DNA from 2 places in the Streptomyces sp. NPDC058579 genome. Region 2 is predicted to be linked to the other one. Evidence: predicted binding sites of a transcription regulator. Region 2 holds the regulator's gene; the other holds the start of a gene.
What was found. The regulator HspR, encoded in region 2, represses chaperone genes until heat shock. The targets are predictions, from matches to a motif close to TTGAGNNNNNNNNNCTCAA.
Positions count from the first base shown of each region.

Region 1: the regulator HspR is predicted to act here: its motif matches at 4,576-4,594, upstream of lon (endopeptidase La).

Region 1 is NZ_JBHXPI010000007.1:244,220-253,554, reverse strand. It holds gene ACFWRO_RS12860 (glycoside hydrolase family 3 protein) at 1-1,003, opposite strand, end outside; gene ACFWRO_RS12855 (TetR/AcrR family transcriptional regulator) at 1,177-1,833, shown strand; gene ACFWRO_RS12850 (hypothetical protein) at 1,836-2,381, opposite strand; gene ACFWRO_RS12845 (zf-HC2 domain-containing protein) at 2,398-2,778, opposite strand; gene ACFWRO_RS12840 (RNA polymerase sigma factor) at 2,744-3,355, opposite strand; gene ACFWRO_RS12835 (GNAT family N-acetyltransferase) at 3,850-4,485, opposite strand; gene lon (endopeptidase La) at 4,617-7,025, shown strand; gene ACFWRO_RS12825 (hypothetical protein) at 7,352-7,828, shown strand; gene ACFWRO_RS12820 (DUF5701 family protein) at 8,209-8,838, shown strand; gene ACFWRO_RS12815 (lytic polysaccharide monooxygenase) at 8,851-9,335, opposite strand, start outside.
Region 2 is NZ_JBHXPI010000001.1:207,106-216,440, forward strand. It holds gene clpB (ATP-dependent chaperone ClpB) at 1-2,051, opposite strand, end outside; gene ACFWRO_RS00990 (pyridoxamine 5'-phosphate oxidase family protein) at 2,192-2,605, shown strand; gene ACFWRO_RS00995 ((2Fe-2S)-binding protein) at 2,744-3,061, opposite strand; gene ACFWRO_RS01000 (hypothetical protein) at 3,058-3,255, opposite strand; gene ACFWRO_RS01005 (helix-turn-helix transcriptional regulator) at 3,387-4,367, shown strand; gene ACFWRO_RS01010 (heat shock protein transcriptional repressor HspR) at 4,445-4,897, opposite strand; gene dnaJ (molecular chaperone DnaJ) at 4,902-6,101, opposite strand; gene grpE (nucleotide exchange factor GrpE) at 6,141-6,785, opposite strand; gene dnaK (molecular chaperone DnaK) at 6,785-8,638, opposite strand; gene ACFWRO_RS01030 (sugar transferase) at 8,901-9,335, shown strand, end outside.

The DNA.
Region 1 (9,335 bases), on a different contig from region 2:
GCGACTTCGCCGTCCGCTCCGCCACGCTCAGGTGCTCCACGCCCCAGGCCCGCGCCGCGTGCGGCTCGCCGAAGATCACCGAGTCCGTGAGCACTCCCCAGTCGGTGCAGACGATCCCCTGGAAGCCGAGCTCCTCCCGCAGCAGCCCGGTGACCACGCCCTTGCTGAAGCCGAAGCCGACCTCCTCCCAGTCGGTGCCGATCGGCTGGCCGTAGTACGGCATCATCTGCGAGCAGCCCGCGGCGATCGCGGCCTTGAAGGGCTCCAGGTGGTGCTCCCGCATGCCGCCCGGGTAGATCTGCTCCTTGCCGTGCGGGAAGTGCGGGTCCTCGCCGTCCTTCTGCGGGCCGCCGCCGGGGAAGTGCTTGACCATGGCCGCCACCGAGTCCGGACCCAGCTCCTCGCCCTGGAGGCCGCGGACGTACGCCTGGACGAGTTCGCCGGTCAGCTTGGCGTCCGAGCCGAAGGTGCCGGACTGGCGTGCCCAGCGCGGCTCGGTGGCGAGGTCGATCTGCGGGTGGAGAGCGGTGCGGAAGCCGACGGAGAGGTACTCGCGGCGGACGGTGTCGGCGAAGTGGAAGACCAGCTCCGGGTCGGCTATCGCGGCGAGCCCCAGCGCCTCGGGCCACGCGGAGAACGCGCCGGCGTTGAAGGAGGCGCCGATGTTGTCGGTGAAGGCGTGGCGCGGGTCGGTGGAGAGCGAGACCGGGATGCCGAGCCGGGTGTTCGCGGCCATCTCCTGGACGGCGTTGTGCCAGAGGGCCATCTCGCGGGCGCCGTATGTGCCGAGCAGGTTGAAGTGGGTGAGGTGGCGGCCTTCGAGCAGCTCCGGCGTGGAGAACGGCAGCATCGAGCCGTCGGTCTCGGTGACCGGGGTGCCGTCCGCGTTCATCATCAGCATGGAGTGGAAGAGCTGGCCGGCCTTCTCCTCCAGGGTCATCCGGGCGAGCAGGTCCTCGACGCGCTCGTCGACGGGTCGGGTGGCGTCCTGGTACGGGTGCATGACGGGTCTCCTGAGGTGACGTGACCGGGCTGAGGGGCGGAGGTGCCTCACCGGGCCGGGCCTCAGGCTAAGCGTGAAAACCGAGTGGGTACTAGGTTTTGGTTCTGTGTCCTGGATCACAGGCGGAAAGCCTCATTCCGGGCCTATTCCGGGCACCACCTAAGCTGGGCCCCATGCCGGAGAACAAGGGCCCGACGACCCGAAAAAGCGCAGGCAGGGGCAGCTATGCGGTGGGGGACGAGCGCCGCCGGAAGATCCTCGACACCGCCGTCGAGCACTTCGGGCGGTGGGGCTTCCACGCCTCCTCGCTCGCCCGGATCGCCAACGACTGCGGCATCACCCAGGGCGGGCTGCTGCACCACTTCCGCGGCAAGGAGGACCTCCTGCTCTCGGTCCTCGCGCAGAGCGAGCAGCACGACGTCGAGCGCCTCTTCGCCGACGAGCCGGAGTCGTACGCCGCGTACCTGGAGACCGTCGTCGCCCTCGTCGAGGACAACACCCGGCGCCCCGGCATCGTCCGGATGTTCAACGTCCTGGCCGGGGAGTCGGGCAACGTCGGCCACCCCGCGCACGGCTACTTCAAGGAGCGGTACGCGCGCGTGCTCGGCCACACCGTCGACCTGATGGAGGCGGCGGTGCGGCGCGGGGAACTGCGCGAGGGCATCGACTGCCGGGCCGCAGGGCAGGAGCAGCTCGCCGTGATGGACGGCCTCCAGCTCCAATGGGCCCTCGACCCGGCGGCGATGGACATGCCCGCACGCGTACGGGCCTTCCTGGACCGCCAGTTGAGGGACCTGTCGGTGAAGGGCGAGGGTCTGCCGGCCGCCTGACCTCAGGGGTCGGTCGGCGGGCCGCCGTCGGGGAGGGCCTCGAAGACGCGCCGGAGGGCGGGCGGGCGCTCGCCCTCACCGGCGACCACGACGCGGTACCGGTGGGTGAAGACGTACTGGAACCCGTCCGCCACGGGCTGTCCCGTCGGGCGCGCGGGCACCTTCGCGTACGCGGGGTCCTCCAACGCCGCGCGCAGTTCGGCCACTTCGGCGGCGGTCATGCGGCCGGTGCGCGGGGGTTCGGTGCCGGAGCGGGTGGTGTAGCCGCCGTCGTAGTGGACGATCAGCTGATTGCGGACCCCGGCCAGGCCGCCGTTGACGTTCACCTCGACGAGGACCTCGCGGGGGCCGGGCTCGTGGTCGTTCTTCACGGTGCCGTCCGGCCCGGTGGGGACCGGTGGCGCGGGGGCGGTCGTGGGCGTGGCGGCCGCCGATCCTTGTTGCGTCACGGTGGGTGGCGACGGGGTGTCCTGGTCGCCGCACCCGGACACGGCGAGCCACGGGACCAGTACCGCCGACGCGACCCACACCGTTCTCCTGCGCACCATGGTCCCGAGCATGCCCTCACCCGATCCGGTTGACCAGGGCCGCGTGCAGGGCGTCCAGGCGGGGGCCGTGCGGCCCGCCGCGTACCGCCAGGTCGACGGCGTCGACGCACGCCCGGCACCGCTCGAGATGGGCCTCGGCGTGGCCGAGGAGCTCGGGGGAGAGCTCCCCGCGGGCGTACGCGTCCACCCAGTGCGCCGGGAGGTGCCGGGTGGGGGCGGGCGGCGCGGGAGGCGTCGGAGGCGCGGACGTCACGGGGTGCTCGGGCGTCGTGGCTGTCGTGGCTGTCGTGGGGGGAGAGAGCTCGACCATGCGAGGGCTGCTTTCGGAGCTGGAGGTGGGGGCGGCTGTGGGGGAGTGGGGGTTACGGGCGGGGGCGGGGGACCCGGTCGCGGTCATGGGCACCTCCTCCGCCGGTCGCGCGCGGTACGCCGTCCGCGGCCTCCGCCGCGTCCTGGGCCACGATCCACTCGCGCAGCCGGGCGCAGCCCCGGGCGGCGCGGGCCTTGACCGTGCCCTCGGGGACGGCGAGGCGCTCGGCGGTCTCGCGGACGCTGTAGTGCTGGAGGTAGCGCAGCTCGATGACCTCGCGCTGCGGGGCGGGGAGCCCGGCGAGCGCGAAGGCTATGGCCGCGTAGCGGGGCGAGGAGGCGAGCAGGCAGTCCTCGGCGGAGGGAGCGGTGCCTGCGGAGGAGGGGGTGTGCTCGCGGGCCCGGTCGGCGAGGGCCCGCTGCCGTCCGGCGGCCCGTTCGAGATCGACGGCGCGGCAGTGCGCTATCCGCCGCAGCCAGGCAGGGACGCTGCCCTCGTGGAAGCCGGAGGCGCTCTTCCACACCGTCAGGAAGGTCTCTTGGACGGCGTCCTCGACGGTCTGGGCGGGGAAGCCGCGGTTGAGGAGGTGGGCGAAGAGGGGGCCCGCGTGCCGGGCGAACAGCCGGGACAGCGCGTCCTTGTCGCCACCGGCGACGGCGTGCACGAGACGCCCGTCGCACGCGTCGTCCTCGCCGGACGGACCGTTGCCGGAGGGGCGGCCGCCGGACGTGCCGCCGCGGGACGGACCACCACCGCGGGAGGGGCGGCCGCTGTACGGGCCGCCGCCGGACGGACTACCGGCGGACGCGCCGCCGCTGTCCGGACCGCCGTCCGACGGCCCGCCGTCGGCCCCGGACCCGCTCTCGGCTCCGGTCCCGGCTTCGGCCCCGCTCCCCGCCCCGGACCCGGTCCCGGACCCGGCTTCGGCCCCGCTCCCCGCCCCGGACCCGGTCCCGGACCAGGCCTCGGCCCCGGGCCCGGTTTCGGCTCCGGTCCCGGTTCCGTCTTCGGTGCACTGCCCGCACCCGGGAAAGCTCGTCGTCACGACCTCTGAACGCGGGGGAAGGGTACGGAGGTTGCAATTCCGCCCATCTTTTCGCCGCCCGCCGGGGGAGCACCGGCGCACACCGGGGGCGCACGCTCCCGCACCCTCGCGCCCTACGCCTCCCGCACGATCCCCGTCAGCGGGCACTCGTAGCGCCAGTCCAGGCTGTCGTAGAGGGCCAGGCCGTCGCGGGTGGCCGCGAGGATGCCCGTGGTCGCGCCCGTCTGGGCGGCCGCCGCCTCCAGGGTGCGCATCACGTTCGCGCCGAGGCCGCGTCGGCGGTGGTCGGGGTGGGTCTCGATCTGGTCGGCGACGGCGGTCACCCCTGTCGGGGCCATTTGGCCGCGCGCGGCGAGCGTGCCGTCCGGGGCCACGATCCGGACCCGGATCACCCCGTCCCGGGTCTCCGTCGTCCGCGCGTACCCCTCCGGCGCCGGCGGGCGGGCCCCCGGGTCCAGGGTCTTGCTCATCATGTAGCCGGGGTCGTCCGGGACGGTCCACCCCGGGGTGATCCACTCGGCCGACTCCTCGGGACCGGCCATGATCTTCAGCCACGCGCCCGGCACGGTGATCTCCTGGCAGAGCTTCCCCACGGACACCGCGTCCGGCGCCGGCAGGACGTGCCGGAAGACGTGCGTCGGCAGGCCGACGTCGATCCGCCAGCCCCAGGGCTCGACGACGGCGGGCGCAGTGCCCCGCGAGACGGTCCAGCCCGCCACCCAGGCAGAGGTAATAGCCGCAGTGTCCATAGAGGCATTACACCGTCGCCACTCCGCCCCGCACCAGAGTGATCGCTCAGAGCGAACGGCCCCCGGGGAACATCCCCGGGTGCCCGTGCATTGAGTCCACATAGCTCAACTTGACTGCCGAAGGGGAGATCATGGCTTCGACGTCCTCACCGCTCACTCTGCCTGTGCTGCCGCTCGACGACGAGGTCGTGCTGCCCGGAATGGTGGTGCCGCTGGACCTGTCCGACACCGACGTACGCGCCGCGGTCGAGGCCGCCCAGGCCGCCGCCCGGTCCGGAAGCGGCACCGGGAAGCCCAAGGTGCTCCTCGTGCCCCGGGTCGACGGCACGTACGCCGGGACCGGTGTGCTCGGCACCGTCGAGCAGGTCGGACGGCTGTCCGACGGCGACCCCGGCGCCCTCATCCGCGCCCTGGGCCGCGTGAAGATCGGCGCGGGTACGACAGGACCCGGCGCCGCCCTCTGGGTCGAGGGCAGCGTCGTCGAGGAGACCGTGCCCGACCCGCTGCCCGGCTCCGTGACCGAACTGGTCAAGGAGTACAAGGCGCTCGCCACCAGCTGGCTGCGCAAGCGCGGCGCCTGGCAGGTCGTGGACCGCGTCCAGCAGATCGACGGCGTCTCCGCGCTCGCCGACAACTCCGGCTACTCGCCCTTCCTCACCGTCGAGCAGAAGGTCGAACTCCTGGAGACCGCCGACCCGGTCGCCCGCCTCAAGCTCGCCACCGCCCAGCTCCGCGAGCACCTCGCCGAGCAGGACGTGGCCGAGTCCATCGCCAAGGACGTCCAGGAGGGCGTCGACAAGCAGCAGCGCGAGTTCCTGCTGCGGCGCCAGCTGGACGCCGTACGCAAGGAGCTGCGCGACCTCAACGGCGAGACGGAGGGCGACGAGTCCGACGACTACCGGACCCGTGTCGAGGCCGCAGACCTGCCCGAGAACGTCCGCGAGGCGGCCCTCAAGGAGGTCGAGAAGCTGGAGCGGTCCAGCGACCAGTCCCCCGAGGGCTCCTGGATCCGGACCTGGCTCGACACGGTCCTCGAACTGCCGTGGAACGAAAGGACCGAGGACCAGTACGACATCCAGGGCGCCAAGGCGATCCTGGACGCCGAGCACGCGGGCCTTGAGGACGTGAAGGAGCGGATCACCGAGTACCTGGCGGTGCGCAAGCGGCGCGCCGAGCGGGGTCTCGGCGTGGTCGGCGGCCGGCGCGGCGGCGCGGTCCTGGCCCTGGTCGGCCCGCCCGGTGTCGGCAAGACCTCGCTGGGCGAGTCCGTCGCGCACGCGATGGGGCGGAAGTTCGTCCGGGTCGCGCTCGGCGGCGTACGGGACGAGGCGGAGATCCGCGGCCACCGGCGTACGTACGTCGGCGCGCTGCCGGGCCGGATCGTACGGGCGATCAAGGAGGCCGGGTCGATGAACCCGGTGGTCCTGCTCGACGAGATCGACAAGGTCGGCTCGGACTACCGGGGCGACCCGGCGGCCGCGCTCCTGGAGGTCCTCGACCCGGCGCAGAACCACACCTTCCGCGACCACTACCTGGAGGTCGAACTCGACCTCTCCGACGTCGTGTTCCTGGCGACGGCGAACGTCCTGGAGGCCATCCCCGAGGCGCTGCTCGACCGGATGGAGCTGGTCAGGCTCGACGGGTACACGGAGGACGAGAAGGTCGTCATCGCCCGCGACCACCTGCTGCCCAGGCAGCTGGAGCGGGCGGGCCTGGAGCCCGGCGAGGTGGTCCTCGAGGACGCGTCGCTGCGGAAGCTGGCGGGCGAGTACACCCGCGAGGCGGGCGTACGGAACCTGGAGCGGTCCGTCGCGCGGCTGCTGCGGAAGGTCGCGGCGCAGCACGAACTGGGCGACCGGGAGCTGCCGTTCACGGTCGGCGTGGACGATCTGCGCGGTCTCATCGGGCGGCCGCACCACATCCCGGAGTCCGCGCAGGACCCGGCCGAGCGCCGTACGTCCGTACCGGGCGTGGCGACCGGACTCGCGGTCACGGGCGCGGGCGGTGACGTCCTCTTCGTCGAGGCGTCGCTCGCCGACCCGGAGACGGGCGCGGCGGGGCTGACCCTGACGGGTCAGCTGGGCGACGTGATGAAGGAGTCGGCGCAGATCGCGCTCTCCTTCCTGCGGTCGCACGGCGCGGAGCTGGAGCTGTCCGTGGGCGGGCTGAAGGACCGGGGCGTGCACATCCACTTCCCGGCGGGCGCGGTCCCGAAGGACGGTCCGAGCGCGGGCATCACGATGACGACGGCGCTCGCCTCGCTGCTCTCCGGCCGGCTGGTCCGGACGGACGTGGCGATGACCGGTGAGGTGTCGCTGACCGGGCGCGTCCTGCCGATCGGCGGCCTGAAGCAGAAGCTGCTGGCGGCGCACCGGGCGGGCATCACGACGGTCGTGATCCCGAAGCGGAACGAGGCGGACCTGGACGACGTCCCGGCCGAGATCCTGGAGAAGCTGGAGGTCCACCCGGTGACGGACGTCCGCCAGGTCCTGGAGATCGCGCTGTCCCCGGCGGCGGTGACGGTGAGCGCGGTGGCGTGAGCCGGTAGGTCGTGTTGTGGAGCGGGGCGTCCCTTCAGCGGGGCGCCCCGTTCCGCTAGTTGCGTACGTTCGGGCAGCCCGGGTTCATGACGGGGTGCCCTCGTCGCCCTTGAACGCGGCTGGGCGGGCTCGCACCATGCCCGTACGCGAGCGAGAGGGAGACGCAGTGGTCGCCGACAGGAAGCGCCGACGGACCGGGTCGGACGGCGAACAGGAGCTTCCTCGGCGTGCCGCGCCAGCGGCCAGGGAAGCGGAGGCCTTGAGTCCCGGTGGGCGGCTGACCCCGGAGCTCGCCCGGGCCAGCGACGGCGACCAGGAACTTCACCGTGGACGGCGGGAACATGTTCGTCGGGAGCACCTTCAACCTCGCCAACGACAGCGACCGGTCCGACGACGAGAGCGAGGGGAGCGGAGCGAACTCCCCGGCGCCGTGGGCGCAGTCGACGACGCTGACCTTCGACGGGGACTTCCGCGTCGAGAACGCCAACATGTTCCTGGGGAACATCTTCAACGGGGGACGTTTCCGGGGCGGTGGCACGGGCGCGGGGCCCGCCGACCCCGAACACGACAACCTGTACGTCGGCGACACGTTCCGCGTCCGGGGAACGATCGACCTCACCGGAGGCGTCTACCACGGCAACGCGTTCACGGCGAGGAGGATCATCATCAGGGGCAACGCCCTCTTCGTCGGCGGCAACTCCTTCACCGGAGACGTCCAGGTCGAGGACCCCGACCTGGTCGCCCAGGAGAACTACCTGGGAGAGATCACCGCCGCCCACGCCGACGAGATCAGCCCGCTCTGAGCCGGGGCAGCCGTCCGGGAGTCGGCTTCCCTATCCTGATCATGGACGAAGGGGGAAGGCGGATCGTGGGGAAGCGGAAGTCGAACCGTCGGCGGCAGGAAGAGGCGCGGCGGACCGCCGAGCGGTTCGCGCCCGGATCGGGCAGCTGGGAGTTGGTCTTCGAGACCGAGGACGAAGCGGCGTTCCGCGCCCACCTGGATCGGCTCCGGGCGTCGGAGCCGCGGCTCGACGAGGCGTCCCTGCGGGTGGACACCCTCTGCGGGCGCATGACGCAGCCGACCGTCCGCCGGCTCAGCCGCTTCGTGCCGAAGACCGACCGCGCCGCAGCCCCCTTCGAACCACCCGCTCCCCCGAACACCGTGAAGCAAGGAGAACCGGCCATGCCCCCACTGCCTTCTCTCGCCGACCAGGCGGAGCGTCTCGTCGAGCTCGGGGTGCATGAAGTCGCGGGGATAGCCGCCGACGAGGTGCGTGAGTTCGTGCGGGAGGCCGGAGGTGAGCGTGGTGACGTGTTGCTCGCCGTGCACCCCGGGCGGGCGCCCGCCTCCGTGCTCGCGCCGTTGTTGCGGCGGGAGGGCAAGGCCGGGTTCGTCGTGGTCGACATGCCCGACGTCGACGACTTCGCGCCCAACGGGATCGAGGTGCCCGACGCGCCGCTCTACCTGGTCGCCGGGATCGACCGCGGCGACCACATGTCCAACTGGAGCCCGGAGGAGGCGCTCCCCGCGCTCGCCAAGGAGGAGCGCACCCCGCTGCTGCTCACCGAGGGCATCCACTGGGTGCTCCAGGAGCCGGCGGCTCTGGAGCGCAACCGCTGCTTCATGACCATCGGCTCCCGGCTGCGCAAGGCGAACGGCACCTGGGACGCCCGTACGCCCGCCATCTGGATCAGCAACGGCACCGGGCGCGACGGCCGCGAGCGGCGCGACGCCCCGAAGGTCGGCTGGTGCTGGTGGGGCAACCGCCACACCTGGCTCGGCTTCGGCTCGACCACGGGGCGCAGCGCCTAGGCGTTCACGCCCTTACGACGCGTTCCGGCGGCGCGTCAGGAGCAGGCTGCCCGCGGCGAACGCCGTCAGGGCGGCCGCGCCTCCGAGTGCGAGGGGGAGCGGGGAGGGGCTGGTCCGGGCCGCGTCGGAGGAGAGCGCCGGGGCGTGCTCGTCGCCGCCGTGGCCTGCGTGGCTCACCGTGGACCGGTCCGCGCCCGCGGCGATCTTCGCCTCGCTCGGGGCGGAGGCCGCCGCCGCCGTACCGCCGAAGGTGACGTCCGAGCAGCTGTAGAACGCCTCCGGGCTGTCGCTGCGCTGCCAGACCTTGTAGACGATGTGGCGGCCCGTGCGGGCGGGCAGGGTGCCGGTGAAGTTGTAGTAGCCGTCCGTCGCGGTCCGCGCCGTGGGGTAGGTCGCCACCGGGGTCGCGTCCAGGTCCGACCACTTCAGCGGCTTGGTCGGGTCGAAGCCCGGCTTGGTGATGTAGACCGTCATCGTGCCCTGGTGGGGCGCGGTCA
Region 2 (9,335 bases):
TCCACCTCGTCCAGCAGCACCACGCTGTACGGGCGCCGGCGGACCGCCTCGGTGAGCTGGCCGCCCTCCTCGTAGCCGACGTAGCCGGGGGGCGCGCCGACGAGCCGGGCGACGGAGTGCTTCTCGCTGTACTCCGACATGTCGATGCGGACCATGGCCCGCTCGTCGTCGAAGAGGAAGTCCGCGAGCGCCTTCGCCAGCTCCGTCTTGCCGACACCGGTGGGGCCGAGGAAGAGGAAGGAGCCGGTGGGGCGGTCGGGGTCGGCGATCCCGGCGCGGGTGCGGCGCACGGCGTCGGAGACGGCCCGTACGGCCTCGGACTGGCCGATCAGCCGCCTGCCGAGCTCGTCCTCCATGCGCAGCAGCTTCTGCGTCTCGCCCTCCAGGAGCCGTCCGGCGGGGATGCCGGTCCAGGCCCCGACCACGTCCGCGATGTCGTCGGGGCCGACCTCCTCCTTGACCATCGTGTCCTTGGAGACCTCCTGCTCGGCCTCGGTCGCCTCCTCCAGCTCCCGCTCCAGGGCCGGGATCTCGCCGTAGAGCAGCTGGGAGGCGGTGTCGAAGTCGCCGTCGCGCTGCGCCCGCTCGGCGCGGCCGCGCAGCTCGTCCAGCCGCTCCTTGAGCTCGCCGACCCGGTTGAGGGACTGCTTCTCCTTCTCCCAGCGGGCGGTGAGGCCGCGCAGCTCCTCCTCGCGGTCGGCGAGGTCGCGGCGGAGCTTCTCCAGGCGCTGGAGGCTCGCCGCGTCCGTCTCGTTCTTGAGGGCCAGCTCCTCCATGCGCAGCCGGTCCACGGAGCGCTGGAGCTCGTCGATCTCCAGGGGCGAGGAGTCGATCTCCATGCGGAGCCGGGAGGCGGCCTCGTCGACGAGGTCGATGGCCTTGTCGGGGAGGAAGCGGGAGGTGATGTACCGGTCGGAGAGTGTCGCGGCGGCCACGAGCGCGGAGTCGGCGATCTGGACCTTGTGGTGGGCCTCGTACCGGCCCTTGAGTCCGCGCAGGATCGCGATGGTGTCCTCGACGCTCGGTTCGGCGACCAGGACCTGCTGGAAGCGGCGCTCCAGGGCGGGGTCCTTCTCGATCCGCTCGCGGTACTCGTCCAGGGTCGTCGCGCCGACCATGCGCAGCTCGCCGCGGGCCAGCATCGGCTTCAGCATGTTGCCGGCGTCCATGGCGGAGTCGCCGCCGGCGCCCGCGCCGACGACGGTGTGCAGCTCGTCGATGAAGGTGATGATCTGGCCGTCGCTGGCCTTGATCTCGGAGAGGACGGTCTTGAGCCGCTCCTCGAACTCGCCGCGGTACTTGGCGCCCGCGACCATCGCGCCCAGGTCGAGCGAGACCAGGCGCTTGTTCCGGAGCGACTCGGGGACGTCGCCCTTCACGATCCGCTGGGCGAGGCCCTCGACGACGGCGGTCTTGCCGACGCCGGGCTCACCGATGAGGACCGGGTTGTTCTTGGTGCGGCGGGAGAGGACCTGGACGACCCGCCGGATCTCCTGGTCGCGCCCGATGACCGGGTCGAGCTTGCCCTCGCGCGCGGCCGCCGTGAAGTCCGTACCGAACTTCTCCAGCGCCTTGTACTGACCCTCCGGGTCGGGTGTGGTCACCCGGCGCCCTCCCCTGCTCTTCTCGAACGCGTCGAGCAGCCTTTTCGTACCGGCCCCCTGCTGGGCCAGTACCTCGCCGGCCTGTCCGCCCTTCGCCGCGATCCCGATGAGCAGGTGCTCGGTGGAGATGTAGTCGTCCCCGAGCTCCTTGGCCCGCTTCGCCGCATCGGCGATGACGGCGAGCAGCTCACGGTTGGGCTGCGGCGGCGCGACCGTGGATCCGGTCACGCTGGGCAGGGCGGCCAGCAGCCGCTCCGCTCCGGACCGTACAGCGGCCTGGTCGGCCTCGACGGCGGCGAGCAGATCGGTGATGTTCTCGTTGTCCTGACCCGCGAGGAGCGCGAGCAGAAGATGGGCAGGGGTGAGGTCGGCGTGCCCGCCGGACACGGCGCGGCTGGTGGCCGCGTTGAGCGCCTCCCGGCTCCTGTTGGTCAGTTCGGCGTCCACGTGCGCTGTCTCCTCCTCGGCGTCCGCTGTACAGGTCCCTCAGGACTCCTAAGGCTCCTATGACTGGTCCAGCGTACACAAAGTTGAGTCCATTCCGCTCAAGGTGTCGCACATGGCTCTGCCCCGGGTAGGTTCCGGGCATGGCGACTGACCCGCGGAACCCGGACGACTCGTATCTCAGCTTCTGGCGCGAGTACCACATGTGCACCCTGACGACCCCGCGCGCGGACGGCACCCCGCACGTGGTCGCGGTGGGCGTGACGTACGACCCCGAGGGCGGCGAGAACGGCATCGCCCGGGTCATCACCAACAAGCACAGCCACAAGGTCGCCAACGTCCTGGCGGCGGGCGCGGACGGCGCGCGGGTGGCGGTCTGCCAGGTGGACAAGGGCCGCTGGGCGACGCTGGAGGGCGTGGCCCGCATCCGTACGGAGCCGGACGTCGTCGCGGACGCGGTGGACCGCTACGCGAGCCGCTACGGCCGCGTCCCGGCGCCGAACCCGGACCGGGTGGTCATCGAGATCGCGCTGACGCGGGCCATGGGCCGGGCGTAGCGCGTGACGGCGGACTTACGGGCCCCGCTGCCGGCGCCCGCACGGGCACAGCACAGCGGCGCCATCGCGTTTCAGGTCCGCGATGGCGCCGCTGTGTGGGGGAAGTACCTGAGCGATCTTGAACGACGGGGGAACCGCTCAGGCACTGCGGGGGGTGGCGGTGATGGTCTCGGACTCGACCAACTGGTGGTCACGCTGGTCGAGGTTGACGAAAATCATGCCGTAACGAATGGCACACCGGACGGGCTGTGGGGCGCCACGGGGTTTCCGGAGGCATCGGTAGGCTCGGATGTCCTCGTCGTCCCCGCGCCTGATGATGATCGGCTCTCCGAAGAGGGTGACCATCAACGAATCGCCACCGTGCGGCACGGCGGTGACGAGGTCGATGAAATGCCACCCGGAACGGTAGGCAGCCGCCATCTCACGGCGGAAACGAGAGTCGTCGGGAACGTTCATGCGCCGACGAGGGACCAGCCGGGGTCGTTCACGCCGGCCGGAGCCGACGACCAGCCCGGGTCGGCAACCGCGGCGACCTGCGTGCCCGCCGGTTCCGAGTGCCAACCGGGGTCCTGTACCGCCCCCAGCGCTCCCACTGTGGCGGCCGCGATGAAGGCGACTCCGGCCACCGCGCGTATGAGCTTCTTCATCATCACCGAGCAACCTCACTTGAAGATATGTCTTCTCCAACCCCCCGCGTCTAAGACGATGGCTTACTCTCTGCGCTTCCACCACCAAACCCATGCATCATGTTCCTGAGATGCAGGAGCCTGGGGGTGTACATATGCAGAAACAACCGGACGAATCCGGCCACCCCCATTCGCATGCAGAGTTGTGCAAGGCAGGCGCCGAGCTGTACGCCAGCGCTCTGCGCACGGGGCGAATACCCCGGTCAGAGGCTGTCGAGACGCCCTGCCTGCTCGATCTGTCGCTGCTCCACCCGGACCCGGACGACGCCCAGTGGATGCGCCCTATCCCGCCTTCCTCGGCGCTGGCACAACTTCTCCAGCCCATCGAGCGCGAGATTCTGGAGCGCCGACGCCAGACGGTCGCGCTGTCCGACGCTTTCGAGCCGTTCATGTCGATCACCGCGCAGGACCAGCCCTCCACGCACGCCATCACCGTCCTCGAGGGCATCGGCCGGATCAACGCCACCCTCGACCGGGTCGTCGCCAACTGCCGCATGGAACTCCTGACCGTCCAGCCCGGCGGCGGCCGGCCCGCCCACGCCCTGGCCGAGGCGCTGGAGCGGGTCTCCCCCCTCCTGGGCCGCGGCATCAACATGCGCACGCTCTACCAGCACACCGCCCGCCACACCGAGCTCACGCTCACCTACCTCGAACACGTCGGCCCCGAGGTACAGGTCCGCACGCTCGAGGAGATCATCGACCGGCTGATCATCGTGGACCGCGAGGTCGCCTTCATCCCCGCGCGCAGCGACCGGCAGGTCGCCCTGGAGCTGCGCCACCCGGGCATCGTCGCGTACCTCGTCGGCGTCTTCGACCAGTTCTGGCAGCTGGCCGTCCCGATCCGCGCAGAGATCCCGTACGACATCAAGACGGACGGCATCAGCGGCATCCAGCGCTCCATCGCCAAGCTCCTCGTCGAGGGCCACGTCGACGAGGCCATCGCCCGCCGGCTCGGCATGAACGTGCGGACCTGCCGGGCCCACATCGCCAAGCTCGCCTCCGCCCTCGGCAGCGGCAGCCGCGCCCAACTCGGCTATCTCATCGCCCAGTCCGGCCTTCTGGAGCAGGATCACTGACCAGGTACGCACAGATCGACGAAGCCCCCGCCACGGTCCGTGGCGGGGGCTTCGTACGAAAACGGCTTACGGGACGGCTACTCGCCGCGCTTCGGGCGCCAGACCACGAGCGCGCTCGCCTGCTGGACGTCCTGGTACGGGACGAGGTCGCGGCGGTACGAGGCGTGGACCTGCGCCTCGCGCTGCTGCATCGCCATCGCCGCGCCGTCGACGGCCGCCGACAGCTCGGCGACGCGCTGCTGGAGCGCGGCCACCTGGTGCTCCAGCTCGATGATGCGCTTGATGCCGGCCAGGTTGATGCCCTCGTCCTGCGACAACGCCTGCACCGTGCGGAGCAGTTCGATGTCACGGGCCGAGTAGCGCCGGCCCCGGCCCGCCGTGCGGTCGGGCGAGACCAGGCCGAGGCGGTCGTACTGACGCAGGGTCTGCGGGTGCAGGCCCGAGAGCTGGGCCGCCACCGAGATGACGTACACCGGCGACTCGTCGGTCAGTTCGTACGGGTTACGGCTGCGTCCCGGTCGGCTGTCCATCGGGTCAAGCTCCCTTCGCGGCCTGGAACAACTCTGCCCTGGGGTCCTCGCCCGCCGTCGCCTGACGGTAGGTCTCAAGGGCCTCGCGGGCCTTGTCGTCGAGCTCCTTGGGCACCGCGACCTCCACCGTCACCAGCAGATCGCCGCGCGTCCCGTCCTTGCGGAGCGCGCCCTTGCCGCGGGCGCGCATCGTCCGGCCGTTGGGCGTGCCGGCCGGCAGCTTCAGCGTCACCGCCGGGCCGCCGAGCGTCGGCACCTTGATCTCGCCGCCGAGCGCCGCCTCGTCGAAGGTGACGGGCACGGTGACGGTCAGGTTGTCGTCCCTGCGGCCGAAGACCGGGTGGGCGTCGACATGGACGACCACGTACAGATCGCCGGACGGGCCGCCGCGCTCGCCGGGAGCGCCCTTGCCGCGCAGCCGGATCCGCTGGCCGTCGGAGACCCCGGCGGGAATGCGGACCTGCATCGTGCGGGAGGACTTGGCCCGGCCGCTGCCCTTGCAGACCTCGCAGGGGGTCTCGGCGATCAGGCCGCGGCCCTTGCAGTCCACGCACGGGTCGGTGAGCGAGAAGCCGCCGCCGCTGCCGCGCGAGACCTGGCCGGTGCCGACGCAGGTCGGGCAGACGCGGGGCGTGCCGTTCTTGTCGCCGGTGCCCGAACAGGCCTTGCAGGGCGCCTGGGAGGACATCCGCAGCGGCACCGTGGCGCCGTCCACGGCCTCGGTGAAGCTGAGCGTCACCTCGGACTCGATGTCCTGGCCGCGGCGCGGCTGCGTGCGCGTGCCCGCGCCGCCGCCCGCGCCCCGGCCGAACATGCCGCCGAGGACGTCGCCGATGCCGCCTCCGAAGCCACCGGCCCCGCCCGCCCCGCCGGCTCCGCCGGGGCGCTGGGCGCCGCCGAAGAGGTCGCCCAGGTCGAAGTTGAACGAGCCGCCCTGCCCGCCGGGCCCGGCGCGGAAGCCGCCGTTGCCGAAGAGGGCGCGGGCCTCGTCGTACTCCTTGCGCTTCTTGGGGTCACCGAGGATGTCGTTCGCCTCGGAGATCTCCTTGAAGCGCGCCTCCGCGCTCGTGTCGCCCTTGTTGGCGTCCGGGTGGTTCTCGCGGGCGAGCTTCCGGTACGCCTTCTTGATCTCGGCGTCGGTGGCGTCCTTGGGGACGCCGAGAACCTTGTAGTAGTCCTTCTCGACGAAGTCCTTCGTGCTCATCGACGTCCCTCCTTCCGGACTGCTCCGGTGTTCGTCGCGCTAGCCCTCTTCGGGGCCACCGCTCTCCTCGTCCGCCGGCTTCTCTTCCTTCGCGGCCGGCGTCGCCCCGGGCTGGGGCTCGGCCACCGCGACGCGGGCGGGCCGGATGGTCCGCTCGCCGATCCGGTACCCAGGCTGCAGGATCGCCACGCAGGTCGTCTCCGTGACGTCCGGCGCGTAGCTGTGCATCAGGGCCTCGTGGATCGTCGGGTCGAAGGGCTCGCCCTCCTTGCCGAACTGCTGCAGCCCCAGCTTGGCGGCCACCGTCTCCAGCGACTCGGCCACCGACTTGAAGCCGCCCACGAGTTCGCCGTGGTCCCGGGCCCGGCCGATGTCGTCGAGCACGGGCAGCAGCTCCGTCAGGAGGCCCGCGACCGCGATCTCCTTGACGGTGACCCGGTCACGCTCCACCCGCCGGCGGTAGTTCTGGTACTCGGCCTGGAGCCGCTGGAGGTCCGCGGTGCGCTCACCGAGCGCGCTGCGTACCTGGTCCAGCTGCGCCGTCAGGCCGGCCGTCTGTGCGGCGTCCCCGGCCGGGGCCGCCGAGCCCTCCTCCGCGGAGGGGGTCTCGGCGGTCTCGGCGGCGTCGTCGGCGCCGGAGGGGACGTCGGGCTTCTCCTCGAAGCCCGGGGTCTCCTCCGTCATCAGGCAGCGCCGCCCTTCGCGTCACCGGGCTTCTCGTCGTCGACGATCTCGGCGTCGACGACGTCGTCGTCGGCCTTGGCCTCGCCCTGCGGGGCGTCGCCGCCGGCGGCCTGCGCGGCCTGGGCGTCGGCGTACATGGCCTGGCCGAGCTTCTGGGAGACGGCCGCGACCTTCTCGGTGGCCGTACGGATCTCCGCGGTGTCCTCGCCCTTGAGCTTCTCCTTCAGCTCGGCGACGGCGGTCTCGACCTCGGTCTTGACCTCACCGGGGACCTTGTCCTCGTTGTCCTTGAGGAACTTCTCCGTCTGGTAGACGAGCTGCTCGCCCTGGTTGCGGGACTCGGCGGCCTCGCGACGGGCGTGGTCCTCGTCCGCGTACTTCTCGGCCTCTTCGCGCATCCGGTTGACCTCGTCCTTCGGCAGCGAGGAGCCACCGGTGACGGTCATCTTCTGCTCCTTGCCCGTGCCCAGGTCCTTCGCGGTCACGTGCATGATGCCGTTGGCGTCGATGTCGAAGGCGACCTCGATCTGCGGGACGCCACGCGGGGCCGGCGGCAGACCGGTCAGCTCGAACATGCCGAGCTTCTTGTTGTACGCCGCGATCTCGCGCTCGCCCTGGTAGACCTGGATCTGCACCGACGGCTGGTTGTCCTCGGCCGTCGTGAAGATCTCGGACCGCTTGGTCGGGATCGTGGTGTTGCGCTCGATGAGCTTGGTCATGATGCCGCCCTTGGTCTCGATACCAAGCGACAGCGGGGTCACGTCGAGGAGCAGGACGTCCTTGACCTCACCCTTGAGGACACCGGCCTGCAGGGCGGCGCCGATGGCGACGACCTCGTCCGGGTTCACACCCTTGTTGGCCTCCTGGCCACCGGTCAGCTCCTTGACGAGCTCGGCGACGGCCGGCATACGGGTGGAGCCACCGACGAGAACGACGTGGTCGATCTCGGACAGGTTGATGCCCGCGTCCTTGATGACGTTGTGGAACGGCGTCTTGCAGCGGTCCAGAAGGTCGGCCGTGAGCTGCTGGAACTGAGCCCGGGTGAGCTTCTCCTCCAGGTGCAGCGGGCCCTCGGCGGAGGCCGTGATGTACGGCAGGTTGATCGACGTCTCGGTGGAGGACGACAGCTCGATCTTCGCCTTCTCCGCGGCCTCGCGGAGACGCTGGAGAGCCATCTTGTCCTTGGCCAGGTCGACGCCGTGACCGTTGGCGAACTGCTTCACCAGGTAGTCGACGACGCGCTGGTCCCAGTCGTCACCACCGAGGTGGTTGTCACCGTTGGTGGCCTTCACCTCGACGACGCCGTCGCCGATCTCCAGGAGGGACACGTCGAAGGTGCCGCCACCGAGGTCGAAGACGAGGATCGTCTGGTCGTCCTTGTCCAGGCCGTAGGCCAGGGCGGCCGCGGTCGGCTCGTTGACGATGCGCAGGACGTTGAGGCCCGCGATCTCACCGGCCTCCTTGGTGGCCTGACGCTCGGAGTCGTTGAAGTACGCCGGGACGGTGATGACCGCGTCGACGACCTTCTCGCCCAGGTACGCCTCGGCGTCGCGCTTCAGCTTCTGCAGGATGAAGGCGCTCATCTGCTGCGGGTTGAAGTTCTTCCCGTCGATCTCGATCTTCCAGTCGGTGCCCATGTGGCGCTTGACCGACCGGATGGTCCTGTCGACGTTGGTGACCGCCTGGCGCTTGGCGACCTCGCCGACGAGCACCTCACCGTTCTTCGCGAAGGCGACGACGGACGGCGTGGTCCTGGCACCCTCGGCGTTGGTGATGACGGTGGGCTCGCCGCCTTCCAGAACGCTGACGACGGAGTTAGTCGTGCCCAGGTCGATGCCGACCGCACGTGCCATTTCAATTCCTCCAGCTGACCGACTTGAGTGGATCTGGCTCAAGGATGCACGACGAGGTCGAGTGCGTCAACAGACCTGAGTGGAGCCGACTCAACTCTTCACCCTGAGAGTCACTCAAAGAGGCGCGGATGGCGCGTCGATCCCGACCTCGGCCCTCCGCGGCGCGAGAGAGTCCGGATACCCCTGTCGGGCAAAGCGGGCTTAGCGCTCATACACCCCGAATATCCCACGAATATCACTCGAAAGGGTGTGGGAAAGCTTCATGACGGCCAAGCGCGCACTGGACCTCTTCGGCGGACTGACCCTGCTGACCGTCCTCTCCCCCCTGTTCGCCGCCGTCGCCCTCTCCGTCGCCCTCGCGACCGCGGGACCGGGCGGGGTGATGCGCCGCCGCACCGTCGCGGGCCGGCACGGACACCCCTTCGAGATGCTCACCTTCCGCACGAAGACCCCACTGGCCGGACTGCCCCTGCTGCTGCACGTCGTACGGGGCGAGATGTCCCTTGTCGGCCCGTGCCCGCTCACGCCCGGGCACCGCGAGTGCGTGGGCGAGTCCCGCCGCCGGCTGTCGGTGCGCCCCGGCGTCACCGGGCTCTGGCAGATCAGCGGGCGCTCGGAGCTGCCCTGGGAGGAGCGCGAGCTGCTCGACCTCCACTATGTGGACCATCACTGGCTCGGAATGGACCTCGCCATCCTG